3 regions of the Sediminibacillus dalangtanensis genome follow, and region 1 is predicted to be linked to each of the others. Evidence: riboswitches for the same ligand, from Rfam matches in the RefSeq annotation. Region 1 holds a riboswitch; each other region holds the start of a gene.
The links. Region 1 has a riboswitch for S-adenosylmethionine ahead of metX (homoserine O-acetyltransferase MetX). Riboswitches for the same ligand answer to the same signal wherever they lie in the genome.
Positions count from the first base shown of each region.

Region 2: another riboswitch for S-adenosylmethionine. It lies ahead of ERJ70_RS17820 (PLP-dependent aspartate aminotransferase family protein); the one in region 1 lies ahead of metX (homoserine O-acetyltransferase MetX).
Region 3: another riboswitch for S-adenosylmethionine. It lies ahead of ssuE (NADPH-dependent FMN reductase); the one in region 1 lies ahead of metX (homoserine O-acetyltransferase MetX).

Region 1 is NZ_CP046956.1:2,808,920-2,819,050, reverse strand. Features, by position in the region: gene ERJ70_RS14155 (ABC transporter ATP-binding protein) at 1-386, opposite strand, end outside; gene ERJ70_RS14150 (ABC transporter ATP-binding protein) at 383-1,384, opposite strand; tRNA gene ERJ70_RS14145 (tRNA-Arg) at 2,305-2,380, opposite strand; gene ERJ70_RS14140 (aspartyl-phosphate phosphatase Spo0E family protein) at 2,506-2,664, opposite strand; gene ERJ70_RS14135 (manganese catalase) at 2,783-3,607, opposite strand; SAM riboswitch class I at 3,841-3,948, shown strand; gene metX (homoserine O-acetyltransferase MetX) at 4,373-5,458, shown strand; SAM riboswitch class I at 5,488-5,596, shown strand; gene ERJ70_RS14125 (PLP-dependent aspartate aminotransferase family protein) at 5,683-7,467, shown strand; gene ERJ70_RS14120 (aliphatic sulfonate ABC transporter substrate-binding protein) at 7,497-8,501, shown strand; gene ERJ70_RS14115 (ABC transporter permease) at 8,526-9,371, shown strand; gene ERJ70_RS14110 (ABC transporter ATP-binding protein) at 9,384-10,118, shown strand.
Region 2 is NZ_CP046956.1:3,636,547-3,646,677, reverse strand. Features, by position in the region: partial or broken gene ERJ70_RS17840 (sortase domain-containing protein) at 1-141, opposite strand, end outside; gene ERJ70_RS17835 (hypothetical protein) at 336-1,238, opposite strand; gene ERJ70_RS17830 (TetR/AcrR family transcriptional regulator) at 1,368-1,988, shown strand; gene ERJ70_RS17825 (TIGR01777 family oxidoreductase) at 2,098-3,012, shown strand; gene ERJ70_RS17820 (PLP-dependent aspartate aminotransferase family protein) at 3,929-5,695, opposite strand; SAM riboswitch class I at 5,834-5,944, opposite strand; gene ERJ70_RS17815 (hypothetical protein) at 6,111-6,950, opposite strand; gene ERJ70_RS17810 (hypothetical protein) at 6,947-8,053, opposite strand; gene ERJ70_RS17805 (anti-sigma factor family protein) at 8,050-8,490, opposite strand; gene ERJ70_RS17800 (RNA polymerase sigma factor) at 8,491-9,054, opposite strand; gene ERJ70_RS17795 (CAP domain-containing protein) at 9,221-10,063, opposite strand.
Region 3 is NZ_CP046956.1:3,024,720-3,034,850, forward strand. Features, by position in the region: gene ERJ70_RS15120 (LLM class flavin-dependent oxidoreductase) at 34-1,413, opposite strand; gene ssuE (NADPH-dependent FMN reductase) at 1,450-1,992, opposite strand; SAM riboswitch class I at 2,117-2,225, opposite strand; gene ERJ70_RS15130 (cation:proton antiporter) at 2,386-3,621, shown strand; gene ERJ70_RS15135 (hypothetical protein) at 3,963-4,379, opposite strand; gene ERJ70_RS15140 (BglG family transcription antiterminator) at 4,648-6,768, shown strand; partial or broken gene ERJ70_RS15145 (PTS sugar transporter subunit IIB) at 6,783-7,059, shown strand; gene ulaA (PTS ascorbate transporter subunit IIC) at 7,062-8,447, shown strand; gene ERJ70_RS15155 (hypothetical protein) at 9,210-9,941, opposite strand.

The sequences.
Region 1 (10,131 bases):
TCTCCTTTCGGCATTCCGAAGATTTTCATCGGTTCGGTGATGATTTGTTCGATTGTTTTTCTTGGATTGAGAGATGCGTAGGGATCCTGGAAAATTAATTGCATGTCGCGCCTTAGCTTTCTAAGTTTTTCGCCGCGGTAGCCAGTGATATCTTCCCCTTTAAAGCGGATTTCCCCGGAAGTCGGTTCCAAAAGTTTTAAAATCGCGCGTCCGGTGGTCGATTTGCCACATCCGCTTTCTCCCACAAGTCCCAGTGTCTCCCCTTTGTTGACATGAAAGGAAACATCGTCTACGGCCTTGACGGCTCTCTTTTCCTTTTCGAATAAGCTGCTTCCTTTTATCGGGAAGTGCTTTTTCAAATTATTTACTTCCAATAAAGGGCTCATTCCGACACCACCTTTTCTGCATCTTCTTCATATAACAGGCATCGGACATGGTGATTTGCAGCTTGTTCTGTCCATGCTGGGTCATGACTTAAACAGCTTTCCGTTGCATGACTGCACCGTGGCGCAAAGCTGCATCCTCCGGGAAGGGACCGCAAATCAGGAGGAAGCCCTTCGATAGCAGCCAATTTTTCTTGTTTGGATGCGATGCGGGGAATCGAATTCATCAATCCCACCGTATAGGGATGCTTTGCCTGTTCAAACAAGGTATCCTTGTCTGTGTATTCGACAGGTTTTCCAGCGTACATGACCATGACTCGGTCGCAAACCTCTGCCACAACGCCAAGGTCGTGGGTGATCATGATAATGGCCATTCCCATTTCCTTTTGCAGTCTGGCCAGCAAGTCTAATATTTGCGCCTGGATGGTAACATCAAGGGCGGTCGTAGGCTCATCGGCAATCAAGACCTCGGGGTTGCAGGCCAGCGCCATGGCAATCATCACCCGCTGCCGCATACCGCCGCTAAATTCGTGCGGATAGTTTTTTAAGCGGCCCCGCGCTTCCGGGATTCCGGCTAAATCAAGCAGTTCGACAGCCCGCTCTTTTGCCTGTTTTTTGTTCATTTTTTCATGGACCAAAATCGTTTCGACCATCTGTTTTTCTACAGTGAATACAGGATTGAGAGAAGTCATCGGATCCTGGAATATCATCGAGATTTCTTTACCCCGAATCTTCCGCATTTGCTTTTCGGATTTTCTTAGCAAATCTTCCCCTTTAAATAAAATTTCGCCATCGACTATTTTTCCGGGAGGGGAAGGGATCAAATTCATGATCGACATGGCGGTGATACTTTTCCCTGATCCGGACTCTCCGACAATCCCGAGTGTCTCACCGGGACTGATGGCGAATGAAACGCCATCGACAGCTTTAACAACGCCTGATTTGGTGAAAAAGTGGGTATGTAATTGATTGACTTCCAAAATAGGTGTTTTGGAATTCATGCTCGACCTCCTTACTGGTTGGTTAGTGTGTGTTTTCTTCGAAGATCCGAGAATATAATGGATGTTTAACAAATCGGACTTTTCTGAATTATCTACTTATTATACATACTATGACGGGCCTGTGGAGTTTTTCTCATTTTTCTCATAAAAAATCTGTGACAGAGTGGAAAAGAAAGGGCGATTGGGAGGTAGGGAGGTATATGGGAGGATAGGAGATGAAAGGATAAGAGCTGAGAAGGTAGACTGTCGATGGTTTTTTGGACAAACCGAGCAATTGTGAAGGGGAGAGAAGTTGAGCAGGTGGATGAAGATCTTTTTACTAGTATTTTGGTGTTTATTCGCTCTTCATTGTCGTGATGAAGATTGTTTTACTAGCATTTTGGCTTGAAACCGTACTTCATAGGGTTGATGAAGATGATTTTGCTAGCAATTCGGCGTAGAACCGCACTTCATAGGGTTGATGAAGATGGTTTTGCAAGCATTTCGGTGTAGAACCGCACTTCATAAGGGTGATGAAGATGATTTCGCTAGTATTTTAGTGTTGATTCGCACTTCATAGGGTTGATGAAGGTGATTTTGCTAGCAATTCGGCGTTGATTAGCACTTCATAGAGGTGATGAAGAAGGTTTCGCTAGTATATCGGCGTGGAACCGCACTTCATAAGCATGATGAAGATAGATTCGCTAGCATTTTAGCCCGGAACCGTTCTTCATCGTTTGGATGACGTTCTTTCTCTCGTTTTTCAGCCTCGATTCGACCATTAAATTTATTGGCTAGAATGGATGTGAAAACCTACATAGTTGCTCGCAAAACATAGTGGAAGCCACGGAAGAAAGGAAGCATCACACCGCTATTAATACTACTTCTCCCATAAAAAAAAGACTTCCTTCAAATTACTTGAAGGAAGTCCTTTTGAAATACGCGCTCGGAGGGATTCGAACCCCCGACAGACGTGGTACCGGAAACCACCGCTCTATCCGACTGAGCTACGAGCGCAAAATAATAGGGTTATTCGGTGCTGATATTCAGCGCCGACTGACAACGACTATTATACGTCATATAATTTTTGAATGCAAGAGGTAAAATATAACCTATTGAACAGGCAGCGAGAACTAAACAAATTATTGCTGTCGTTTTTGCTGTTCAAGCTGGTTGATGGCTTCGTCCAGCGTTTGGGATATTTGCAGCACTTCTTGCCCACTCGGATTTTTACTGTATGCTTCATACATTTTAAGTCGCAATGCTTCGATTTTTTCTTCCAGTTCCCGCAAATAAACCATAATTCCCTCCAAGAAAAGTGTATCACGATATGTACTTCCCTTGATCAACAAGAAAAAAACAACCAAAAAATAGACCTGTGCACGACTTGGTACACAGGTCTATTTCGCTTGTCTGTGTTTATTTATCAAGGGGAGGTGTTGAGTGTACATATGGAGGAGCTGGTTTCAGTTCCGGTTTTCCTCCAAAGCCTACTGGCTCGCTTTCATATTGAAAGTCATGGCCGTCAGGCGCATTGCCAGAAGCCCAAATACCGCGTGCACTATCCTCTCCTTCAGAAAAGTTATACAGTTTATGGGAGAAGTCCAATGCTTCCCATTCTGCTGGTACGGTGGTAGGAGTGATTTTGCCGCCCTCTTTTTCTTCTAATTCCTGCAGGGCTGCCATCCATTGGTTTTGGTGCATGGTATCTCTGGCCAGCAGGAAGGAAAGCATGTCTTTGACACCGCGGTCTTCCGTCAATTCATAAAGTCGGGCAACCTGCAGTCTTCCTTGCGATTCAGCGTTAAGATTGGCACGCATGTCTGCCATCAAGTTGCCGCTGGCAATGATATATCCTGCACTCCATGGGACGCCTGCACTATTTTCCGGAGTGGCTCCGAGTCCGGAAACAATCGCGTGATGCGGGTTCATACCGCCCATAATTGCGCCGATTACAGGGTCTTCAGCCGCTTTTTCCTGTTCGTTGATTGGCGCTCCATCCAGTAAACGTGCAACCATGGTGGCAATCATTTCAACGTGGCCAAGTTCTTCTGCACCAGTGTCCATGATCAAGTCTTTATACTTTTCGTTTCCGCGCGTGTTGAAGCCTTGGAAAAGATACTGCATCGCTACGGACATTTCACCGAATTGTCCACCTAAGATCTCCTGGAGCTGCTTGGCAAAGAGTGGGTCGGACTTTTCTGGTTTTGCATGATACTGAAGTTCTTTTCTGTGAAAAAACAAGTGAAAAACCACCTTTTTAAGTAATTTCGTCTGCTTTCTTCTGACTTCGATATCGCTGGCGGGCCCGTCCTATCGCGACAGTTAACATCTTCCCGCAAGTAACGGGAAATAAACGGTTTATTCTTATTTTTTCTTAATAATAATTTTAAAAAATGAAATAGGCAGAAAACCTGTTGACAGGTTTTCTGCTACATGCTAGAATTCTGGTTACAATCAAAACGGAATATTGCGAATACTTATCCAGAGAGGTGGAGGGACTGGCCCGATGAAACCCGGCAACCTTTAAGCCACGGCTTAAAAAGGTGCTAATTCCTGCTGAGCGAAAGCTTGGAAGATAAGGAGTGAATTGATAACCAATGCCTCTCTATCTTCTGGAGAGGCATTTTTTTATTGTGTAGGAAATTTATAAATTTAACTGTCTGTGGATCATTATTGGCTGAACCAGCCACATCCAGCTCCAGCGCTTACCCCCTCGAGGTCTTAAGCCCACCCTCTGTGTGGCAAAAAGCGCCAAGCCGAGGCTATTCTTAAGCTTGTCGGAGGCCCAAACGATGTGGGTCATGCAGGCGTTGCCACAGGACGTGGCGACTCTAGCCTGTACTCCTTTAAACAGGCGCTTGCGCTTTTGTCCTGCCTTCCTGGACAGTTAACTGGGAGGCAAACAACTGGAAAAGTGATAAAGAATATCCATATGGGTTCGCTGTGGCGAATGGATTGAGAAATGAGCAAATCAATTGAAAACAAGAAAGGTGGTGGATCCGTCGTATGGAAGTGAAAACAGCTGTTGAGAGGAAGACCGGTACTGTCAACATAGGAGAACTCGAGTTGGAATCCGGTACCGTGATCCAGGAGGTTGAGCTTGCCTACGAACGGGTTGGATTGGCCGAGGGACCGGCAATCCTAGTCTGTCATGCATTGACCGGCAGCCAACATGCAGCTGGTGACCAGGATATGCCAGGCTACTGGGCAGAAATGATCACCCCTGGGGGCTTTATCGATAGTGATCGGTTCCAAGTTATTTCATTCAACGTATTGGGCGGCTGCAATGGTTCGACCGGACCGCTTAGTCTAGACCCTCGGACAGGAGAGCCCTACCAGGCCAAGTTTCCGTTTATAACGGTCCGCGATATGGTCCGTGCCCAACAGATGGCACTTGAAAAATTGGGTATCGACCATTTGACCGCAGTCATAGGCGGGTCGCTCGGCGGGATGCAAGTATTGGAGTGGGGAGTGATGTACCCTGACAAAATGGACCGTTTGATCCCATTGGCTGTCACGCCGTACTTGACCGACTATGCGATTGCATTTAACAATATCGCAAGGCTTGCCATTCTTCATGACCCGAATTGGAACAATGGCAATTATACCGAAGGAACCATACCGGAGAGTGGATTGAGTCTGGCACGTATGGTGGGGATGATCACATACCGATCGGGAGATTTGTTCAATGAACGTTTTTCCAGGAAGCAGCGTGCCCCTGCCGGGAACTTCCACGATGAAATTGCCTATGAAATCGAATCCTATCTTGATTACCAGGGGAAAAAGCTGACCAAACGTTTTGATGCCAACAGTTATTTGTATTTGTTGAAGGCGATGGATACCCATGATATCGGGCGTGGTCGCGACGGTTGGCAACAGGCCGCTTCCCGGATTGAAGCACCGGTAACGGCGCTGGGTTACAGCGGGGATTTGCTGTTTCCGCCGGGTTCGCTGGAACAGTTCATCGACCAGTTGAAACAGAATGGGAAAGAGGCAGAATACACGTTGATTGATACCAGTTTCGGGCATGACGGTTTTCTGGTCGAATTTGAAAAATGGGGAAGCATTATTAAATCGGGATTGGAAAACTAATACACAAAGACAAGACAATTTAATATGGACTCTTATCCAGAGAGGCTGAGGGACTGGCCCGATGAAGCCCGGCAACCTTCAAGTCGAATTGACTTGAAAGGTGCTAATTCCTGCAGGAGTAATCCTGGTAGATAAGAGGAGAGATTGTGTGATCAGTCCTCTTCTTATGAAGAGGGCTTTTTGTTTTGGCTGATAAAAAGTTAATTAACAGGAGGAATAGAAACATGGCAAATACTTATGATTTAGAAACGTTATCACTTCACGGCGGTCAGTCCCCGGATCCGACAACAGGGTCGCGAGCTGTCCCAATCTATCAAACTACTTCCTATGTGTTCCACGATACAGAACATGCAGAGCGGTTGTTCGCTCTCGATGAACCGGGAAACATTTATTCCCGTTTGGGAAATCCGACTGTAGATGTTTTTGAAAAACGGCTGGCTTTGTTGGAGGAAGGCGTGGCGGCAGTCGGTGTATCTTCCGGTATGGCAGCTATCACATTATCGATTCTTAACCTGGCCAGTGCAGGGGATGAAATTGTAGCTGCCACCAACTTATATGGCGGTACGTACAATTTGTTCTCGACCACCCTGCCGCGTTATGGCATCAAGGTAAACTTTGTCGATCCGACCGATCCTGAAAATTTCCGCGCGGCGATTACCGATAAAACCAAAGCAGTGTATGGAGAAATCATCGGCAATCCCAGTCTGCACGTGCTCGATGTCGAAAAAGTTGCGGGAATCGCCCATGAACATGGGGTGCCGCTGATCATTGACAACACCTTTGCTACACCACATGTTTGCAAGCCAATCACACTTGGAGCAGATATTGTCGTTCACTCGGCAACCAAATGGATTGGAGGGCATGGCACTTCGATTGGCGGGGTGATCGTCGATGGTGGAAGATTTGATTGGAATTCGGAAAAATACCCCCAGTTTACGGACCCGGATCCGAGCTACAATGGCATCCGCTATGCCGTGGATTTCGGAACATTGGCGTTCAGCACCAAAGTAAGGGTGCAGCTGCTGCGTGATTTCGGAGCTTCGCTGAGTCCTTTCAACGCTTTTTTGCTGCTGCAAGGCCTGGAAACTTTGCATCTGCGCGTTGAACGGCATAACCAGAATGCGGTGGAGCTTGCCCGTTACTTAAAGGACCATCCGGCAGTGGAATGGGTGTCCTATCCAGGATTGGAGGAGCATCCGTCCCACCAGCAAGCAAGTGAAACCTTGCAGCACGGGTACGGTTCAATCGTCAATTTTGGCATTAAGGGCGGGAAAGAAGCAGGCCGCAAGTTAATCAACAATGTGGCTTTATGGTCGCATCTAGCCAATGTCGGAGATGCCAAATCGTTGATCATCCATCCGGCCTCCACGACCCACCAGCAGCTGTCACCGGAGGAATTGGAACGGACCGGAGTCAAAGCGGAGCTCGTCCGGCTGTCGGTGGGGATCGAGTCGGTGAGAGATTTGATCAACGATTTGGATGCAGCATTGGCAAAAGCGACGGGGCAACAAAAGGAGAGCGGACCAGAAATCGTCATCAACGATGAGGGAGTAATCCGCTGGGCATTGCAGTCCCCGACAGAACGGGTCGAAACCGACGGGAAAGAAACACAGCGTCAAAAAACATTGGCGATTGTTGGACTGAGCGGCAAAGAGGCGAGACCAAGCCATCGCCTGGCTAGGAAAATGCAGCGGCTTGGCTATAAAATCATACCGGTGAATCCACGGGAAACGGAAATTTTAGGAGAAAAGGCATACCCAGACTTGAAAAGCATTCCGGAACCGATCGATATCGTCCAGGTATTCAGAAGTCCGGAAGCCGCAATCGGAATCGCCCGCGAAGCAGCGGAAGTCCGGCCGAAAATTTTCTGGCTGCAAGAAGGAGTTGTTTCGGATGAAGCGGCCGAAATTGCCAGAAATGCTGGGCTTCAGGTGGTCCATAACCGCTGCACGTACAAAGAAGCGCAGCGCTTACGTGGAACGATTACGACTTACGCCTGTGAAATATAAAAATCATACCAACGACGAGGAGGATACCCATGAATCGCATCCCATTGATAGATATAAGAAGTTTTTTAGCTCTGACGGCTTTGGCGGTGATTATTATCGTTACTGCCGGCTGTTCATCGAGCGCAAGTTCGGAAGGAGCGCCAGATAAGATACGGCTTGACTATGCGTACTATTCACCGACCAGCCTGGTGTTGAAAAAATTCGGCTGGGCAGAGGAAGAATTTGAAGAAGAGGGCATCGACATAGAATGGGCACTAAGCCAAGGGAGCAATAAAGCCCTGGAGTTTTTGAACAGTGACAGCGTCGATTTTGGATCGACTGCCGGAGCGGCAGCGTTGATGTCCAAAGCAAACGGAGCGCCGATCAAGAATGTGTACATTTATTCAAAACCGGAATGGACTGCATTGGTCACAGCGAAAGATTCCGGGATCACCAGCCTCGAAGATTTGAAAGGAAAGAAGGTTGCCGCCACGCTGGGAACCGATCCCTACATTTTCCTGCTACGTGCTTTGGAAGCTGAAGGTGTTCCGGCAGAGGATGTGGAAATCGTCAATCTGCAGCACGGTGATGGCGCATCCGCCCTGACATCCGGGCAGGTGGACGCATGGGCCGGGCTTGACCCGCATATGGCCCGTTTGGAACTCGAATCGGATGCAAAGCTTTTTTATCGGAATCCTGACTTTAATACGTACGGTTTCCTGAATGTCCGCGAGGAGTTTGCGGAAAAGCATCCGGAATACGTTGACCGTGTGATTAAGGTGTACGAAAAAGCAAGAAAATGGGTCAAGGAGAACCCGGAGGAAGCTGCCGAGTTATTGGCTGAAGAAGCAGAAATCAAAGAGGAAGTCGCAGTCAAACAACTGGAACGTAACGATTTTTCCGAGCCTGTTCCCGGCAAAGTACATCGGGACGCATTAATTGAGGCTGGAAAAGTGCTACAGGAAAGCGAGACGATTGATCCGGAAGCCAATATTGAAGAATTGACAGACGAACTGATCGACCCATCTTTCGCGGAAGAAACCATATCGGAATAAAAAAGTCAGAGAGGAGGACCAGACATGGCCAAAAATCAAAGTGAAGTGAGCGGTGTCTTCACATCGGGAAGCAAGAGCAAGCCATCGACGATCAAACCGAAGAATCCGTTCACCCATCCCTTGTTATTGGGGAGTATTTTTCCGGCTTTGTTGGTGGTTGTGTGGGAAGTGTTAAGCCGTTTGGAAGTTTTTCCTGCCTACCAGCTTCCTGCACCGTCCGTTATTTTAGAGACAATTGTCGGGATGGCGGAAGATGGCACGCTCTGGGGGCATGTCGGCATCACCAGCTACCGGGTGTTGATGGGCTTTCTGCTAGGAACGGCAGCAGCCGTGGCGCTCGGTTCGTTGGTCGGATTTTATAAACATGCCGAAGCGCTATTCGATCCGCTTATCCAAGCATTTCGTTCGATCCCTTCTCTTGCCTGGGTCCCGTTGTTCATTTTATGGATGGGAATCGGCGAGCCATCGAAAATTGCCATGATTGCGGTCGGTGTCTTTTTTCCAGTCTATTTAAATATTGTCAGTGGCATCGGCGGCGTCGATCGAAAGTTAATCGAGGTAGGGAAAATGTATGGATTGAATACATTTCAGCTGGTACGAAGGATCATTCTTCCGGCATCTTTGCCTTCTTTTTTGGTCGGACTTCGTAGCGGTCTCGGATTGGGGTGGATGTTTGTCGTGGCAGCAGAGCTGATGGGCGCGAGCCAGGGTCTTGGATACTTGCTGGTCGTCGGCCAGAACACGCTCGCTCCGGAAACGATTATCGCGAGTATTGTCTTGTTCGCAATAATCGGAAAGCTGTCGGATTGGGTACTGAAAATACTGGAGACCCGGACTTTGCATTGGCAAGATCGGGCTGCAAAATCGTAAGGAGGTAAAGCGGTGAGTCTTCAATTAGAAAGAGTGGGAAGGACGTTTGCAGGAAAAGCAGCTGTCGAGGATGTTTCCTTCCGAGCGGAACCTGGTGAGATCATCGGTCTTCTCGGAACGAGCGGCTGCGGCAAAAGCACCCTGTTGCGTGCCATCTCCGGACTGGATACCGAATTTGACGGCGTGATCGAAATCAATAATAAGAAAGTGGACGACATACAGAAGACGGCTGGGTTTATGTTCCAGGAGCCTCGTTTGCTGCCTTGGTTGAATGTACTCGACAATGTCACCTTCGGTCTGGGGGGAAACAGAGAGGAAAAACAAAAGAAGGCAGGCCGTTACTTGGAAAGTGTCGGACTTGCCGGCAGTGAAAAATTGTATCCGAAACAACTTTCAGGCGGGATGGCCCAGCGGGTGGCGATTGCACGTGCACTGGCCACTTCACCGGAAATTTTGCTGCTGGATGAACCGTTCAGTGCCCTCGATGCGTTTACCAAAATGCAGCTGCAGGATTTGCTGCTTGAAGTGTGGAGGGATTATCAGTCGACAATGGTGCTGGTAACCCATGACGTGGATGAAGCTGCTTATTTATGCGACCGCATCATCGTGCTGCGTGGCCAGCCGGGCAAGGTGGAACGGGAGATCACGATCTCCGAACCGAGACCGAGAGAAAGAGGAAGCAGTGAGCAGGCTGCTTATAAAGCGGAAATACTTGCCAGCTTGGACTTAACAACCGAGACAGCTTGACCAAGCTGGATAC
Region 2 (10,131 bases), 830 kb from region 1:
GCCAATAAAGTCAAAAAGATAACAGGTTGTAAGTGTCCATGTCGGTTCTTCTTTTGCAATTACCGAATGATCATCTTTATCTGTTACCCAAGTTTTGTTGACCTGATAATCATAAGTCACTCCTTCAAAAGTGACGTAGAGATGTTCTCCATTTTATACTTGATTCACGTGACAGGAAACAGTATCCCCATGTGTTTTCTTAAAGCAAGCACCAGTAATCCTAAGGCACTAACGATAATACCGAACATCATCATCGTTGGCAGGGAAGTAGCTGTATCCGGCGTTTGTCCACCCTGAGCAGAAACATTGTTTCAGCCACCATGAAGAAATGATGTTTAGTTTGCTAAGTCTTTGTCTTCCGAAGCAATGGAAGCAATCCTTTTTGGATTTTTAAAAAATTGAAATGCTGTTGAAAGAAAGATTGTAAAAAAGGCTATTGTCAGTAGGTAGAATGCGGTAGAGGTAATGGTTAGCTGAAGAAGTGTTTTTCCTAGTGCTGTTTGTATGCCGATCATTCCTAGTGATAAGTTCCAAACCCCTCCAGTCAAGTGGATCAGTTTCCGTTGTTTTCTCTTATCAGAATAGGATTGGACGAAGGCCCAGGCAAGGATTGGCATAACTTGTAATCCGTGAAACCCCAAACCATGGAACAAGATAATGTTTCCATCCATGCCGACAAATCGTCCCTGTAATACAATCATCCAGACACCAGCCGCAAAGGAAATCAGCGTTGAAAGAATACCGTATCTTAAACCGAGGGTGCAAATTGGATTTTGTTTCAGCATAACAGGCTGGAAAATGTAGAAGGCCAACATAATGTATATCCCGACTATACACAGGGATACAAGTCCGAAAACCCCGCCAGCAACTTGGTCAATCAGATTTCCGGCTACTGAAAAACGAGGGTTTATTCCTCGAATGTGCTGAATGGTTTCTGCGCCGTAACTATATAGACTACAAATGAAGAGACCCCATCGAAATAGTCTTTGTTTAGAGTCAGGCATCTTGACCAAAGGTAGTAGTATGGCCGTCGTTATTAAAAAGACTCCAATAGCGACATTAAAAGATACGGCTTTAAACAAATCCCCTTCCGGAGGAATAGCAGCTCCCTTGAAAAGCACAATGAAAAGACAAACACCGCCAAGAAGAAGGCCGATTCCTCCAGTGAACAGTAACAAGCGTTCTCGAACAAGCCATGAGCGATAAAAAAGATGATTTCCTTGAGCTGTTTTCACCATCTTTCAACCTCCTTAATAAGATAGTAATTAAGAAAAAAGTAACATACCGACGGTCGGTACGCAAGCGGTTTACAGAAACTTTACACCTCTGTATAGTTAAGTTATATGATCACTAGGAGTGTACAGAACATGTATGAGAATGAAAGCTTCCAGAAACTAATCAAAGTCACAGAAGAGATTATCTCTGAAAAAGGGTGTCAGAAGACAACGTTGAATGAAATCATACAGCGTAGCGGTCTTTCGAAAGGTGCAATCTATCATTATGTTAAAAGTAAAAATGAATTGTTTGTCTTAGTGTTGAAGCATCAATTAGAACAAGTTGATAAGCAGTTTCACACTAGTATCAAGGAACAAAAAGAAGCAGAATTGGGCGAGCCACTTCGCCAGACGTTAAAATCCTTTATTCATTCTAAGTCCAGCGTTTCCAACCAAATTTTCTTTTATTTGATAAGTCACCAAAATAAAGCAGAAGATCAAGAAATCTTAGAGGAATTCCAGGAAGCATTTTTTCAGCATTCCGTAAAGTGGATTAATGCAGGGCAAAATAGAGGACCGATACCTGATACATTGGATGCTGAAAAAATATCTGCCTTCTTCACTATTCTGGGGTATGGTATGAGGGTACAAGCTATGATATCTGAAAGGGAGGAGTTGTTATCCCAAGAAGACGTTTTTCAATTGATGAGGTCAACACTGTCCAACACGCCGATTTCATTTATGGATAAAAACGGATTCAGGCAGGAGTCATAGCCCTTCATCTTATCACGCATAGGCGCCGTTACCAATAGTTATCTATGTTAAAATAAACGCAAAACACCAAGAGACAACCAATTCGGATAAAATGCAGATTGGGGTTTTGATGATGAAAAAAGTGATCCTCGCAGGGGGAACAGGCTTTATCGGTAATTATTTCAAAAGTAGGTTTGAAGAGAAGGGATATGACGTAGGTATTATATCAAGACAGCCCTCTTACATATCATGGGACGACAGGGATGCCATCAAAGAAGCATTGGAAGAGGCGCATTTGCTCGTCAATCTGGCTGGTAAATCGGTCAACTGTCGTTATCATGATAAAAACAAGCGGGAAATCCTGCAATCAAGAATCGACACGACGACCATTCTCGGCGAAGCCATCAAGGCTTGTGATAACCCGCCGCCGGTTTGGCTTAACGCCAGTACCGCTACGATATACCGGCATGCGGAAGATCGGCCGATGACGGAAACAAACGGAGAAATAGGCACGGGCTTTTCTGTGGATGTGGCGGAAAAATGGGAAGAAGTATTCTTTTCTTTTGATTTACCGAATACAAGACAAGCTGCTCTCCGAACTGCTATCGTTTTAGGGCCAGGGGGAGGGGTGATGACTCCTTATTTAAATCTGGTGAAATTTGGTCTCGGCGGTGTCCAGGGATCTGGAAAGCAAAAATTCAGCTGGATCCATGTGGAAGATCTGTTTCAAATTGTCCTGTTTTTGCAAGGAAGGGATGACTTGAGCGGTGTCTTTAATTGTGCAGCCCCCAACCCCGTCAGCAATCGGGAGCTGATGAAGCGATTAAGAACGGAAATGAATGCCCCGATAGGTTTGCCAGCACCGAAATGGATGCTGGAAATGGGAGCGGTATTGATCCGGACGGAAACGGAACTCGTGTTAAAAAGTCGCTGGGTAATTCCAGAACGTTTGGAACAGGAAGGTTTTCAGTTCAGATTCGATACGCTTGATAAGACGATAAAAGATATTCTTCAGCAGAACAAACGTGTTGGAATGCCGGGTTAAAATAGGTAACAAAAGCGGAATTTCTAGTGAAAGAGGGAGGGATAATCTTGGCAGAAATAGTTTTATTGTTTGTCATGGCAATCGCCGGCGGAATCATAGCTCTGTTCGGCTTTTTTGGTATGATTGGCAGAAAAATTTCTGAACCAAAAAAGGAACTGTAGCAAAGGGTTGAACAGCTGGAAGAAGAGGTACGGGAGCTGAAAAACAAATATTAGCTGTAATTGTTTCTATTAACCAATGGATAATCGAGACATAAATCTATAACCTTGGAAGCATGGGATGAAAATGGGATGGTGTAGGAAGGCAGTGAAGAATTTCTTATTGTTTTCTGAGGTGAAAAACATCGTCCAGCGTTGCATGAATGAACGCTGGACGATATTTTTATTGTTAACATGAGGAATTCGTATTGAAAAGGTGAAATAGAGTGTACAGTAAGTACCTAATGAGTCTTTACACTTTTGTTATATTAATCTAACTTTCTATGATATGTTGGTTATTTTATATGGAGGAAAATTAATGTTGCATATTAGGGTTCATGAAGATGCTACAAATTAATCAAATCCCTAGAGAACTTAAGATATCAAGTCCTACCGTAAAAAAATACCTGAAGGGGATATTAGAAGGAGTAAATTCACCTTGTCAAAAAAAGACGAGTACAGTGATCTTCTACTTTGAAAATGTCTTCATTAAAGTTAAAGCATGAGATCTTTGCTAAAGATCTATTTTAAGATAAAGCTTTCTAGTAAAACCTTAATTTGTTATTTAATACAAAGGTAAAAAATAATAAATTCATTATAAACCGGTTGCCCCATATCTGATACCTCTAATATTCCAATATACAAAAGCCGCTTGGATGATTCCAAGCGGCTTTTAAATGAGGGGAGTCCTTTTATTTTTCGTACTGGTACATGCTATATCAAGCGTGGACAGGCTGTTGTCTCGTATCTCCGCTTCTCAGTCTTACCGCTTCCTGATATGGGCAAAGACTTTCGACAACGGTAATCCCTTGCACGCGCGCCTGGTCGGTGACATCCAGGCTGGTTTCCTGAGAATCGAGCCATAGTATCTTTGTTTCAATCGGGCTTTCGTTTGCCAGTATGGCCTCAGCCGCCAGCGTGTCCTGTGTATAAAGCACATCGATTTCATCCTCGATCGCTGACAGGCTAGCCACTGGTGTCTCACTAAGGATCGGCTCACTTCCATTATGAACCGGAATGATTTTATAGCCGAGATTTTGCAACTTTGCTGCTGTCTGATACACCGGCAGATCAGCGTCGGGTTCTATTCCAAGTACGGCAATGGTCTTTTGCCGCAGTCCGTTTGTCCGGTCGAATGGTGAGTGAAGCGCCCACTGGATTGCCTTTTCGTTCGTAACCGTTACGGTAGGTTGTGTTCCGGTAGCTTTGGCGATTGCCTGGTCGAGATCCCGGATCAAGTCCTCTGCCGTTTCAATACCGATCGACAGACGAATCAATTCTTCCGTTACACCACTTTCTTTCAGTCCATCTGCATCCAGTTGCTGGTGGGTTGTAGAAGCAGGGTGGATGATCAGCGACTTGGCATCCCCGACATTGGCAACATGCGACCAAAGGGTAATGTTGTCGATTAGCTGTCGTCCGGCATCACGACCGCCTTTGATGCCGAAAGTAATAATCGAGCCGGCTTTTCCGTTTAAATATTTTTCTGCGAGCTGATGGGAAGGATGGTTTTCCAATCCCGGGTACGCAACCCATTCCACAGCTGGATGATCGCTTAAGTAAGCGGCGACCTGTTGAGCGTTTTGGTTATGTTTTTCGATACGGAGGTGCAACGTTTCCAAGCCTTGCAAAAGCAAAAATGCATTTTGCGGGCTTAGGCAGGCACCAATATCGCGTAACAGCTGTACACGTAACTTCGTAGCAAAGGCTGCCGGTGCAGTGTCGATCGCATAACGAATGCCATGATAGCTTTCATCGGGATTGATGAACTCAGGGAATTTTTCGTTGTTCCAGTTAAAACGCCCGCCATCGACGACTACACCCCCGATTGTTGTACCGTGTCCACCGATCCACTTGGTCGCGGAGTGGACGACGATGTCCGCACCCCAGGCGATTGGTTTGGTTAAGTATGGAGTGGCGAAGGTATTATCGATAATGAATGGAATATCCTGCTCATGAGCAATTGCAGCGATTGTTTCCACATCGAGTACATTCAGGCTGGGATTGGTAATGATTTCTCCGAAGACAGCTTTGGTTTTGTCCGTAATAGCTGCGCGGACTTTTTCCGGATCAGATGCATCAACAAAGGTGACATTGATTCCATAGCGAGGGAGCGTTTTGACGAACAGGTTATAGGTGCCGCCGTACAAATTGCTGTCGGCTACAATTTCGTCACCGCTCCCGGCAAGGTTCAGGATCGACAGGGTAATGGCAGCCATGCCGGACGAAGTGGCCACCGCTGCGACGCCGTCTTCTAAAAGAGCGATTCGTTGTTCAAATGCATCGACAGTCGGGTTCATGATTCTCGAATAAATGTTGCCTGGTTCGGCTAGGGCAAAAAGGTTTTGCGCATGCTCGGTATCGCGGAATACATAAGAAGTTGTTTGATAAATCGGGACAGCCCGGGACCCTGTAGCCGGATCTGGTGTCTGTCCTCCGTGAAGCAGTTGTGTTTCGGTACCTTGTAAATGAAATGGGTTTGTCATTTTAATTCCTCCTAAGTGTGATAATGCTAGGGAAAAATTGTACCTAAGGCCGTGGAAGCAGGTAATGAAATGTTGTGTTGGAAAGAGGGGAATAGAAAAGCCCCCTTCCTAAGAAGAGGGCGTATATCCGGAGTCCTCCTCTTATCTGTCAGATCATGGACCTGTAGGAATTGGCACCTTTTCAAGCATCATTGCCTGAAGGTTGCCGGGCATCATCGGGCCTAGTCCCTCCGCCGCTCTGGATAAGAGTCTCATTATTCAATTTGTTGGAAATTTCAATCTTTTAAAGAATTATAAATCACCCTATCGATCGAGTCAACCCCATTAAGAAAATTTTTTGAAATGGGGGACAGTCCCTTCCATCGCATTACGATGGAAGGGACTGTCCCCCCAATGCTCTACCAGGGTAAAGAATTTATTTGGTGTGCAGTTGGTTGGCTGCTTCGATGTCGAGCTGGTGAGTGCCTTTTCCGAATGTATCTGTTTGGTCACTGTCTTTCTCTTGCCATATATTGTCTGCCTGTAGTTGAACATCGGCCGAATCCGTATTAGTCAGATACACCTGATCAACCTCTTTTAGTGACCAGTCACTTTTGATTGTAGCCAGGTTCAGATGGGCTTCATCCAACCAGGACCGGACTTCGGTTTCCATGTTGCCGGGAATGGAAACAGTCGCAGTAAACCGGCTTACATCGTAGCCGAATCGGCTGGTTGGAGCCTCAAGCATTTCAATATATAAAGTATCACCAATCTGATGGAAAGAGGCGATTTCCTCCGGCTTGATATCCTTCTGGTTCATCGTGTTTGAATGGAAGGTGCCAAATATATGGACATCCCCTGTGTTATTCGTCTCCAGCGACGTTCCCTCGGCTGATTCCAAAACGATTTTTTTCACTTTTTCATCGATCTGTTTTTCGATCGGCGGCAATGTTGCTTCGACATCTTCTGCCTGAACAGTAGTTTTTATTTTGTCCAGCACTCCCGTTGAGGCGCCAATAAATAGAATAAGGGCAATCCCGCCAAGACAGGTAATAAAAATAATCGATAAAAAATCATATTTTACTACTGGCTGTTCCTGTTGGGACAAGTAGACGTAAAGGATGATTTCCACTCCTAAAACAACAAGGATAAGTGGAAACCAGGCCAGCAAAACCGTAGTTGCATCCCATTCGAGAAATTGAGAGAGCATGATGACCATTCCCAGTAAAACGAGTGCTGCACCCATCGAGATAGATCCTACCCGCCATTTCTTCATTGTTCATTTCCTCCCTTTTTCGGTTTCGACCCGATAATCAATCGGATTCCTCCGGCTATCAGCAACAGGCAAACGACCGATACTTGAAAATATTGGTGGTAGTAGTACCAAAGGTCGATTTGAAAGGCGTTACGTACCTGTTCAGCGATGACTGGCAGCAGGATTGAATCGGCAATGTAGAAAAGACCAAGCGCTAAAAGGGCAATGCCCAGCCATTTTTGATGGTTGGCCAAATACTTGACAATCGGTATGTCCTGAAGGTCTCCCTGTTCCGCTTTGTTTGTATGCTGCAAGGCATCGAAAAAGCTGAAAAACCAGATGATCGGTATCAAAAATAAAAAGATGGAGAGACGCAGAACGTCCAGCACATAGATAGACAGCAGGAATGCGGCCATTAACTGCAGGCCTCTTCGTTGTAATCCTAAATACATATGGCCTGCCCCTGGGAAAATCGCCAAAATAGTGGCTAGCATTTTGCTTTTCTTACCCTCTTCCCGATACTGATCCAGATCTTCGATAATGGTACGGTCTTCCAATGTTTCTCCGTTCTGTTTCTTATTCAATAGCTGAATCGCGTCAAAGAAGCTGTATATCCAAATAATCGGCATGGCCAGCAGAAAAATTAAAAAGCCTCCCTGATGGCTGACAAAGGCAACAAAGAAAATCATAGACGCTACTCCGAAAAACCCGGCCAAAAACGTTAGTCCTCTCTGGTTCAAGCCGAGCTGAAAATGGCCGACCCCAGGAATGAAAGACAGTAAAATCGTCGTGAATCGTTCATTGTAATTCTCGGGTTGGGAAACAATCGCACTCGGAGACGGAACAGTAGTGTCGGCCGACTGACCGGAAGTCTGTACTTTGCTGCGCATCAATAGGGTAATAATCATGTCGATGACATTTACTGCCCAAATCAAAAATGCGCCAAGGAGTGTCAAAGGAATGAACCCATTAAACGCAGAGATGAAATAAGCAAATGTTCCAAAGCCTATTGTGCCGAAGAAAAGTAACGGATAGAGCACCCCTTTACGTTTTTGACCAAGATACATATGGCCAAAGCCGGGAATAAGCGCTAAAAAGAAAGCAAGTACAGATGATTTATTCATTGATTTTCCTCCTTCATTAGTTGCGTCAGCCAGCTGTCCGTTTTTTGCATGAGGCTGTCTGTCATGGACGGCCGGCTATTTAGACTCGTTTGATCGGTTATATGCAAAACGCCCTGGAAGATGCCGCTTGCCATTAATACAATAGTTAGTCCAGCTGCCAATAAATAATGGCTTATGGTTTTTACTTCCTTGGATGTGGAGGATGCTTTTTTCTGTCTGTCCTTTTTGGGCAGTACTTGTTGAACGTTTATTTTGTCGATGGTTGCTTCGGTAAACGAATCGGCTAGATGCCCTGGTGTTTCCCATTGTTCAAGTAATGCAAGGTAATGGTCAAAACAGTGTTGGCAAGTCTCCAAATGAGCTTCGACTTGCTGTTGTTTCTGGTCATCGATTGTTTCGTCTATGTAGTGCCACAATTCCTCTTCAACATGAATCATTTAAAAATCATCCTCCTTCCAATGGGCTTTCATCCATTTTCGCGCTCGATACAGCCGTACTTCAATTGTCTTTTCGGCCAAATCGAGCTGATTAGCGATTTCGGCATAGGACATGCCTTCTAAATAATAGCAGCGGACAGCAAACTGCAGTTTTTCCGGAAGCTGATCGATTTGCTCTCTGATACGTTGTCTTCTTTCTCGCAGCAATACCTGTTCCTCCGCACTGTCAACCTGGCCATGGTGATATTCTTGACAGGGGCCATTGAAATCTTCCTTCATGCGCTGCTGTTTCCGACGGGAGTCGATCGCTTTATGGAAAGCTATCCGACCAAGCCAGGTTTTAAAACCTTGATGCTGGTAAGAGGGGAGAGCATCTACCATCTTGATAAATGTCTCTTGGGCGGCATCTTCAGCTGCTTTTTCATCATGCAACACGCTCATTGTCACTTTGAATACATGGTGCTTATAACGCTCGATCAGCAGCCGTAGCGCCTGTTGATTGCCCGATTTAATTTTCTTGATAAGCAGTTCATCTTGAATGGATGCTCCCCCTCTCCTGACCATTTCACTTTATAGACGAACCAACCATGCCCAACCCCTACAAAAAAATAATAAATTTTTGGGGTCAGTCCCTCCCATCGTATTACGATGGGAGGGACTGACCCCAATTCAAAAGGGCTGCCCCATTCACCGGTGAATGGGGCAGCCCTTGTCCAAATCTACTTGTCTATTATTTACCGATGAACTGTTGTGTCCATACATTGCCATTTTCGACGTAGCCGACACCGATATGCGTGAAGTTGCCGTTAAGAATGTTTTCACGGTGGCCTTCACTGTTCATCCACGCGTTTACTACTTCTTCCGGAGTACGCTGTCCTTTGGCAATGTTTTCCCCTGCAGTGTTGTAAGAGATACCGAATTGCTTCATCATATCGAACGGAGAACCGTAAGTTGGGCTGTTATGGTCGAAGTAACCATTACGCGCCATATCTGCTGATTTTTCGCGTGCAACCTTGCTTAGTTCCGTATCGATTTCCAAAGGATCAAGACCTTGCTTGGCTCTTTCCTGGTTGGTCAATTCTACTACTTCCTGTTCAAATTGGCTAAGCTCTTGTCCTGCATTTTGCGTCTGTTCTTGCTTGGACTCTTCAGCTGTAGCTTCGTTGTTGTTTTGTTGAGGTGCTTGAGCTTGTTCAGCTTGCTCGTTACTTGGAGCCTCTGCTTGCTGCTTTTGGTCTGCAGATTCCTGTTCTTTTTGTTCTGCAGGCTGTTCATTTGTCTGCTCTTGCTGTTTGGGCTCTTCAGCTTTTTGTGGCTGTGCTTGTTCTTGTTTTGCCGGAGCTTGCTGCTGCTTCTGGTTCCACTTGTAATTGCTGAAATATTTATCTATCATACTTTGAATATCTTCTTGTGAAAGCTTGCCATTGTAGCTATTTACAGAGTAATAGACTTGGTAGGACTTTCCTTGTTGGTTGTCTGCGTTATTTGCATGCGCATCTACTGAAGAAGAAAAAGCTCCTCCAAAGAGTAATGCTGCTGAAATTCCTGTTACCATAGTTACTTTCTTGAACATTTCCTTACACTCTCCTCTTCGTTTTGTTTTACTGTTCCATCATAGCATGGCTTTTTTGTAATATTTGA
Region 3 (10,131 bases), 220 kb from region 1:
AAGGAGAGGCACTATTCACCTCTCCGTTCCTGGCTACACTGTTTGAATTCCTCTGCTGTATTTTTTCCCTGGATGGTTTTCAGGAAGACGGGGACCTGCTCCAAACAGGTTATCCCTCAAGGTTTCTCCTTCATAACGGGAGCGGATGAGGCCGCGCTCTTGTAAAATCGGGACAACCAAATCGACGAAATCCTGGAAGGTTCCAGGCGTTATTGCATAGGCAATATTAAAGCCATCGATACCGGCCTCCCTGACCCATTCTTCCATCGTATCAGCTATCTGTTCCGGTGAGCCGACTGCATAGGCGCCGAGACCACCGATTCCGATAAATTCCTTGATTTCTTCCACTGTCCATTGTTTGTTCGGATCAATCCTTGTGAAATTTTCGACAGCTGATTGAATCGCATTGTTTTCAACATACCGCAAACTTTCATCAGGACCGTATTGAGAAAGATCGATACCGGTCCATCCGCCGAACAAGGCCAGTGCCCCCTCATGACTGATATGGTTTTTATAATCGTTGAACTTCTCTCTTGCCTCCTCTTCCGTACGGCCGACAACCGGGGTAAACATGGTCAGTATTTTAACATCTTCCGGATTACGTCCTGCCAGTACCGTCTCTTCTCGCAATTTTTTGACCGACTGCCTGGCAGCCTCGATGGTTGGAGCGCCGATGAAGACACATTCAGCATTGCTGGCGGCAAATGCCCTGCCTTTTTTCGAAGCACCAGCCTGATAAATCACCGGTGTGCGTTGTGGCGATGGTTCACTTAAGTGAGCGCCTGGAACTTTGAAATACTTGCCTTCATGATGGATGTCATGGACTTTTTCCGGATCCGTATAAATTCCGTTCTCTTTATCGAGACGGACTGCTTCATCTTCCCAGCTGCCCTCCCAAAGCTTGTAGCAAACATCCACGTACTCTGCTGCAATATCATACCGCTCATCATGGTTCACCTGGTCTTCCAGCCCCATATTCACTGCGGCACTTTTTAAATAAGAAGTAACGATATTCCATCCTACTCTTCCTTTTGTCAAATGATCTAAAGTCGACATTCTGCGAGCGAAGGTGTAGGGATGCTCATGGCTGACAGAAGCAGTCACGCCAAAACCAAGATGCCTGGTGACCGCCGACATAAGCGGGACGACCAGCAATGGGTCGTTCACGGGTGATTGAGCTCCCTGTCTTACCGCCGCATCCCGGGAATTCTCGTAAACATCATAGGTACCTAATACATCAGCTAAAAACACTGCATCAAAGTTTCCTCTTTCCAAAAGCTTTGCCAGCTCAATCCAATATTCACTATCCTTGTATCTGTGTGATTGGTCGTCAGGGTGTGTCCATAATCCCGGTGATTGGTGTCCTGCACAATTCATATCAAAGGCGTTTAAATAAATCCGCTTATCCGTCATTCGATTTACTCCTCCTTGTGATGGATATTTATTGGTTTAAATTGGCTGCTTTTGCTTATTGACCGTCTGGACGAAATAATCCAGTTGCTTCTCTAATCGCAGGTTTAAGTCATGATCATGAATCGGCTGTTCGATGTCCTGTTTATCGATGCATTTGTTCAAAAGATAAACGCCCTTCAAATTCTGTCCCTTCAGCGTAGCCAACAGCGGCTTCAAACTATATTCCACGGCAAGTAAATGGGAGGGACTGCCGCCGGTCATCAGTGGTAAGACCGGTGTATCCTCCAGTACATCCTGCGGCAAAATATCCAAAAATGCCTTGAGAACACCAGAGTAAGCAGCTTTATACACGGGGGATCCGACAATAGCCCCCTTTGCCTGACGGATGAGCGCTGACGCTTCCGTAACCGCCTGACTGTCATACCTTCCTTCAAACAAATCGGCTTGCGGGATATCCTTTACAGATAAATGTGCAGTGGAAAACCCCTTTCGCCTTAAAGACTCCCCTAAATAGTTCAGCACCGCGTCGGTTCCAGATTGGGCTGAAGGACTTCCAGATAAAATGATGATTTCACTCAAGAAAATCTCTCCCTTTCTGCCAAATGGCATTTACGTAGCAACTCGGGTAAGAGGGAATTTTTCCATAAGAAAAGCCCCCTTTTCCGCAGTATGAGAAAAGAGGGCTGTTATCGTCCGATATCCGCTCTTATCTCCCAAGAATGCATCTTGGCTGGAATTAGCACCTTTCTGACAACAGTCAGAGGTTGCTGAAGCTTCAATGGGCCAGTTCCCTCGGCTTCTCTGGATAAGAATTTTTAATTTGACACCTATCATAATACCAATGACTTTCCATGTCAACTACTTTTTGTAATAATCAGAATAGTGCTGCCTGCATAAAGTAGCTTGTTTGGCAGGTTTATCTGCCCGGTTTTTGAGAAACATATAGATATACTTAATCCAGGAGGAAACGTTATGCATGAATTTAACGAAACTTTTATCCAGATTCTTATCCTGCTTGCTATCTCGGTTGCCGTTATCGGGATTGCTAAAAAGATCGGTCAGCCTTATACAATTGCACTCGTTTTGGTCGGTTTATTTCTGGGCATTATTAATGTTCATGTACCACTGATAGATGAAGCAGAAGCATACATTACCCAATCAGAAGTTTTTCAGACCATTATTATTTCATTGTTCCTGCCGATTTTACTGGGGGATGCGACACTGAAACTGCCATTTCACCATTTATACCAACATAAGCGCGCAGTTCTCGGTATGGCCTTCATCGGTACGTTTCTGTCGTTTATCGTGATTGGCTTTGCCACCCATTATTTTATTGGCTTGCCAATAGCCGTGGCGTTCACGTTTGCAGCGTTAATGAGTGCCACAGACCCAATCAGTGTTGTGTCCATTTTTAAGTCGTTAGGCGTTTCGGAAAAGCTGTCCACGATCATGGAAGGGGAATCATTGTTCAATGATGGCATTGCCGTGGTACTCTTCAAAATTTCATCGATTTATTTACTTACCTATATTGAGTTAGGCTGGGAAGGACTTGGCAGTGGCATTCTGTTATTCTTGAAATTCAGTGTGGGCGGCGTGCTGGTCGGTGTCATCCTCGGCTTTATTTTTTCTCAAATCATTCGCTTTTTTGATGATTATCCATTTGAGATTGCATTGTCAGCCATCTTGTTTTTCGGAAGCTATTTTATTGCGGAGCACTTGGAGGTATCCGGGGTCATTGCGGTGGTAGCAGGTGGATTTATGTTTGCCGATTATGGCGGAAAAATTGGTATGACGGAAAAAACGAGAGTGACTATCAACACGTTTTGGGATGTGATCACCCTTGTTGCCAACTCAATCATCTTTTTGCTGATTGGATTGGAAATCCGCAACATCGATTTCAATAATCAGTGGAACATCATCGCGTTTGCGATCGTTCTTGTCATCACCGGTCGAATCATCGCCTTGTACATCAGCACATTGCCCGTAAAAGATTTGAATCGGAAAGAGCGGATTCTTCTTAACTGGGGCGGTTTACGAGGAAGCTTATCGATTGCGCTCGCTCTCAGCCTTCCAATGGAATTCACCGGCCGTGACACTGTCCTGTTACTGACCTTCTCCGTTGTCTTATTCTCTTTGATTGTCCAGGGGATGTCCATCAAACCATTGATCAAAAAGCTCGGTTTGTCAGGCACCGATTCAACCAAATAAACATGACCGCAGTGAAATCCGCTTTGTAATACCGAACGCTAACTGGACTGAAGTGTTAAAAGTGCTTCTTCAAGTATTAAGTGAATCTCGCGATGGGAGAAACAGCAAGGACACGTCAATTGATTTAGCAAAAGTAAAACTTTCTAACAGAAAACGCGCCAATCCATCAAGCTCGCCATAGCAATAAGAAATACTCATCAAACAATAGAATCATAGGAAGGTTTTCTAAGAAGCTTACCTTATATGAACAATCAAAAAAGAAACCGGACGAATTCGAATGCTTGCGTTTCGAACCATCGTCCGGTCTTTGCTTTGACCACTATACCGTTTTTCGAGTGACTTTACTCTGCTGAATTCAAATCAATTACTTTATTGACCAAAGAGGCGAAGGGCTCGTCCTCAAAAGAAAAGTCGTCTAAGTCTTTACGATAAATTTGAATGACAACCGTATCATAACCTTTCTCATTTTGAGTAAGTCCAAAATGAGAAGTCCGTGTATGGGATAAATCTTGTCTGTGTGGCAATTTTATTGCGTTGTTCATTTCCTTCGAAGAAATCGAATCACTAGGTACTTCCAGATCAACCCGCAAACGGTTTTCTCCCGCACGAATCTTGCCGAAACGCTTGGAATGCCGTTTCCATGGCAGCTTTTCCATAGTTTCAATCGCATAGTTATGTTTATCCCGGTTGATCAATTTCACTTCACATTTCCCGTTGCTTTCCAACAAGGTAATGAGCTCGTTCACTTTCTTATACATCGGATCCATCCTTTCCATACCGAGTCAGCATCTAGTTAAACTATTCCCCATCGCAAATTGTTTTACCCGTTGAATGTATTCTTTTTCAGTTGGAATGCGGGAACAGCTATGTTCATTTAATTTTGCACAGTCAGAGTGTACCAAATTAGCAACGTAAAACCCCTTTTCATTTCCCGGAATCGTATTATAATCATAATTAAGTTAGCTGACTTTCTTTTAATATTTGCACGATGTAATGGCTGCACAAATGTGAAATGGGGATCCTCAAATGACATTAGATGCGCGAAGCAAGTATATTTTGAACCGATTTGTCGAAACGAATGGATATTTAGCCGTAAGAACCATTACTAATTCATTGAATATTTCCAGAAGAACATTCTATTATGACCTCAAAAAAATCAACCAATTTTTGCAGGAGAATGGACTTCAGGAGATTCAAAGGCAGAAAAAACGAGGCTACTATTTAAGACAAGAAGATAAACATAAGATACCTTCTCTGGTCCAATTAATGAATCATACCCAGTACTTTTTCGATAAGCAGGACCGTCACATGATGATGGCTGTTCAATTGTTATCTTCTGAAAAAGCACTATTCCTGGAAGACATGCAAAAAATGACACAGGTAAGCAAAGGCACTGTCTCCAATGATCTAAAAGCACTTAAAAAAGCTTTGACAAAATTTCTTCTTGAGGTGAAGTTCGACAGAAAATCAGGTTTTTCAATTACGGGAAGCGAAACAAATAAGCGCAGCGCGCTCGTTTATTATGTCACTCAACTGGTGACAACCAATAAACGGGAAAACATTTTAGAAAAGGTGAACACAGCTGTGGTTCCGCATTTACTGAAACTGCCTTATTTTAGTGAACAGCGTCTTTATCACATAAAAAATGTAATCGTTTCCAATGAAGAGATGCTAGGAGTTGAATTGACGGACGACACAATTGAATACCTTGCTTTTCAATTCATGATTCTTATGCAGCGAATTCGCGATGGCCACCGGGTTTTGGTGGAAAGATTTGAAAAAGAAGCCTTACAACAAACCAAAGAATTCTCAGCTGCCAGAGCCATTATCAATCAATTAAGTAAGTTGGAGAATGATCCTTTACCAGAAGATGAAGTGTATTTTGTAACAATGAATCTTCTTGGTTCAAAAGTGAATCATTCAGATTTTGAAGTTCATAAGACGGAAGAAATGAAAAGTTTAAAAGCTGCCATCCACCATATGGTGTTGGATTTTCAGAAATACGCTTGTGTCGTTTTTCAAAATAAGGAGAAACTCGAAACCACTCTTTTTTTGCATCTCAAGCCGGCATATTACCGGCTTAAATACAATGTGGACATCACCGATGAGTGGAGCAGTATCATCCAACAGAAGTATCCGGAAATCTATCAACTTACCTCAAGAGTTGTTTTTCATTTGGAAGCAATTTTAGATAAAAAAATTCCGGAGCAGGAACTAGCCTATATTGCTATTCATTTTGGAGGATGGTTGAAAAAAGAAGGGAAGAAGCCGGCACCCAGAAGACGCGCACTAATTGTTTGTCAAAATGGGATCGGAACTTCCAATATGCTTCGTATGCAGTTGGAAGAATTGCTATCTACTATCGATATCGCAGGTTGCATATCATTGCGACAATACTACCAAATGAAAATCGATGTTGAAGTCATATTCTCCACCACACCAATCAAAACAGGAAGCGTACCAGTCATATTAGTCGAGCCAATTATGAACGAAAAAGAAAAAGAATTGCTTCTTAAACAATATAACTTCCTGTTTGGCAGAAATAGTTCTGCCAAAAGTAAAATCTCGGTAGAAAGCATTATCGATATCGTTCAACATCATGCTCAGATTTTGGATAAAAAGGAATTGGTTCGTGAGCTATCCTGCCATCTTCAAGCTGAAACAACCGATACATTAAAGGAGCGCGACAAACCCATGTTAAATGAATTATTGACAGAAGAAATGATCCAGTTGGTTGATGAAGTAGAAGGTTGGGAGAAAGCCATTAAACTAGCTTCCCGTCCGCTTCTTGACAGGAATTTTATTGAACAAGCATACATCGACTCGATGATCGACGATATAAAGACACTCGGCCCTTATGTTGTAATCGCTCCGAGGATTGCAATTCCACATTCCCGGCCTGAAAACGGAGTGAATAAAGTTGGTATCAGTCTGCTGAAAAGTTCGGAAAGTATTTCATTTTCAGACCAGGAAAAACATCAGGCAAATCTGATATTTGTATTGGCTGCAATAGACAATGAAACCCATCTGAAGGCCCTGTCACAACTGACAAACCTGCTTGGTGAAGAAGAAAATATCAATCGATTAATCGAAACAAGCAACAAACAAGAAATACTTGAACTTGTCGATTATTATTCCCAAGAGTAAAGGAGAGAGAAAAGATGAAGAAAATTTTGGTGGTTTGTGGAAATGGTTTAGGAAGCAGTTTTATCGTAGAGATGAATGTTAAACAAATTTTATCCGAACTCGGTATGGAGGCTGAGGTTTCTCACACCGATTTAACCACTAGGTAAAACAGAACCTGCTGATTATTACCTTGGATCGGAAGACATTGTAAATAGCTTGGACGACGGTACAAGAAATGTTATCAAACTAAATAACTTAATGGATAAAAAGGAATTGCGCACCGCCATCGAAACAAATATAAAGGAGGCGTAATCATGGTTGATTTATTAATGAATGATATACTCGGCACCCCTTCCATCCTGGTCGGCTTGTTTGCCTTTTTTGGCCTGCTATTGCAGAGGAAGCAAATCGCCGATGTCATCTCCGGCACCCTAAAAACCATTATGGGATTCGTCATTTTAGGCGTCGGAGCCGGAGCAATCACCGGATCACTGGGACACTTCAGCAGTATGTTTGATTCTGCCTTTGAATTATCAGGTGTCATTCCCAATAACGAAGCAATTGTTGCCCTGGCTCAAGATGCCTTTGGTACGGAGACAGCAATGATCATGTTATTCGGCATGTTAGTCAATATTGTCCTAGCCCGCTTTACTCCTTTTAAATATATATTTCTGACAGGACACCATACCATGTTCATGGCCTGTTTGATTGCTGTGATTTTGTCTACTGGGGGAATAGAAGGAATGATGTTGATCCTGATTGGCTCCATCATTCTAGGATCACTCATGGTGCTTATGCCTGCCATGCTACAACCATTCACTCGTAAAATCACTGGTTCTGATGACTTTGCTGTCGGCCACTTCGGATCCTTCGGTTATCTGGCTGCAGGGGCTGTCGGTAAACTTGTTGGAAAACAATCCAAATCTACCGAAGAACTCAAAGTTCCTAAATCATTGGGCTTTTTAAGAGATACATCGGTTTCAGTCTCACTGACCATGGCTATTTTATTTTTCATAGTGGCACTATTTGCAGGGCCGGCTTTCATAGAAGCAGAGTTAAGTGATGGAACTAATTTTCTCGTCTTTGCATTTTTGCAATCGATCACTTTCGCAGCTGGCGTTTATATTATCTTGGCTGGTGTCCGGATGATTCTTTCTGAAATTGTTCCAGCGTTTAAGGGAATAGCGGACAAAGTTGTACCGAATGCAATCCCAGCCTTGGATTGTCCATCAGTATTCCCATTTGCAAACAATGCTGTGGTGATAGGATTCGTCTTCAGTTTCCTGGCAGGACTTATTAGCATGTTTCTGCTGCCCGTTTTAGGTCTGAGAGTAATTGTCCCGGGTTTGGTTCCTCATTTTTTCACAGGGGCTGCAGCGGGTGTCTTCGGAAATGCAACCGGAGGTCGAAAAGGAGCGATATTTGGTTCTATGGCTAACGGGCTTATCATCAGCTTTCTTCCGGCGATTTTACTTCCGGTTCTTGGATCGTTAGGCTTTGAAGGTACCACATTTGGAGATGCTGATTTTGGGGTCATCGGGGTTGCCCTAGGATATCCTGTTCAGTTGTTTGCCTCCCCTCTTCTTTTTGCAGGATTGATCGTCATCCTTCTTGCGGGATTTTTTGCCATAAGCATAGCAAGAAGCCGAAGAAAATCTCCAACCCCAATCGAGAACGAGCAACAATCCAATTCTATATAATAGAAAGAGGCCGGGACAAAAGCATGACGCCACCAAAGCAAAAACCGAGCGAATTCTAAATGCTGATTGAATTCGCTCGGTTTTTATTTGTATCTTCTCGTTTTATCCTGCTGTTTGTTGCGTGCTTCGAATCGCTACGGCAAGATACTACGCGTTCCACGGGCACGGCTTCCACTTCCTCCGAAAGCACCTACCGCTTTCTTGCGGGATTTTCAGCTCGTGCTGTTCCCGTAGGAGTCTCCGTATCTTGCCTTCGCTATGTTTTTGGGCTCTGATTTCCATATGATCAAGACAAGATGGACCGTTCTCTTCTATTGGTTGATAGGTGGTATCTAAACAGGGAAGAGGATGAAAGTCTTGAGGGTTCCTTTTTTCTTTATAGCATATTAATGATAAAGAAGTACTCCTGGTTTCCATGCGTTTTCGCTTTCTACCGTAACGGCAATAAGCAAAACGAAAAATACACCAGAAGAGAAAGTATCTCCTTCAACGGAGGCAAGGTACGTAGACTCCAGCGGGATGAGCGCGAGCTGAAGATCCACTTGGCAAAGCGGTATGCTTTGCCAAGTTAGCTGAAGCCGTGCCCGCGGAAAGCGAAGTACCTTGCCGGAGTGGAAAGTTGCACTTTTTATAGGGTAAAACGTTTTGCTTTTTGCTCATCAAAAAACCGAACGAATGGTGGATCGTTCGGTTTTCATTTTGGTCACGATGCTTTTGTCCCAGTCTCTTTCTATTTATCTGTTTTTTTGACGCTTTGCGCCTTTAATTTGCAGCTTCCTGATTATCTTGGTTCTCATTTTCTTCAACCAGTTGCTCTTCTTCTGTTTCTTCCACTTGTTCTTCTTTATCGCTTATTTCATGCTCGTCCTTTTCTTCACCACTGTTTCCATCGTCCTCTTCATTTCCACCGTCCTCCGGATCTACAGATGAGCCACTTTCTTCATTCTGTTTATTACCAGCCGGCTGCTTGGCCGGTTTATCATCCGTGCTTTTATCTTCCCTTTTCTTATCAGACGAAGATGATGTTTCCTTCTTAGCACTAGTACCATCAGAAGTAGTAGTAGAGGCACTTGAAGTGGTGCCACTTGTAGCACTGGTCGTAACCGTCTTTTTTTCAGTGGACGTTTGAGAAACCACCGGATCCGACTCTGAAGATATTTCGTTTCTCTGCTCTGCAGCAGTGTCTGCCGGTAACGCTTCCTCCTCGGTCGAAATTCTGTTAACCTCCAAGGAATCTCCCAGTTCTTGTTCACCTGCATTGCTGCCGCTCGCTAACACATAATGATGAACCTCTGTGCTGTTTCGCAATACGGCAGGATACAATTGTTTAGGCTGATGAGTATGAACAGGCAATTGGGCTATTTCAGCTGACGACTGGTTAAAAATTGTTTTTCCATTCAGGAAACTTTTACCGACAAAAAACCCACCTGCTCCCAAGGCCATAACCAGTATAACAGTTGAAATGATCGCAACTGCTTCTTTGCTAAATTGCATGGAATCCCCCCAACCCCATTAGTAACCATCCATCATAATAAGTCAAAATATGTATAAATATGGATGCTAATCTTTTTTTAACCTACCATGCTTTAATAGAAAAGTAAATGCCTGGTACTTCAGGCTTTTCTACGTTAATGACCAAATCTAATAAAACAAAACCCAGAAGCCTTATTTTCATAGCTGCCTG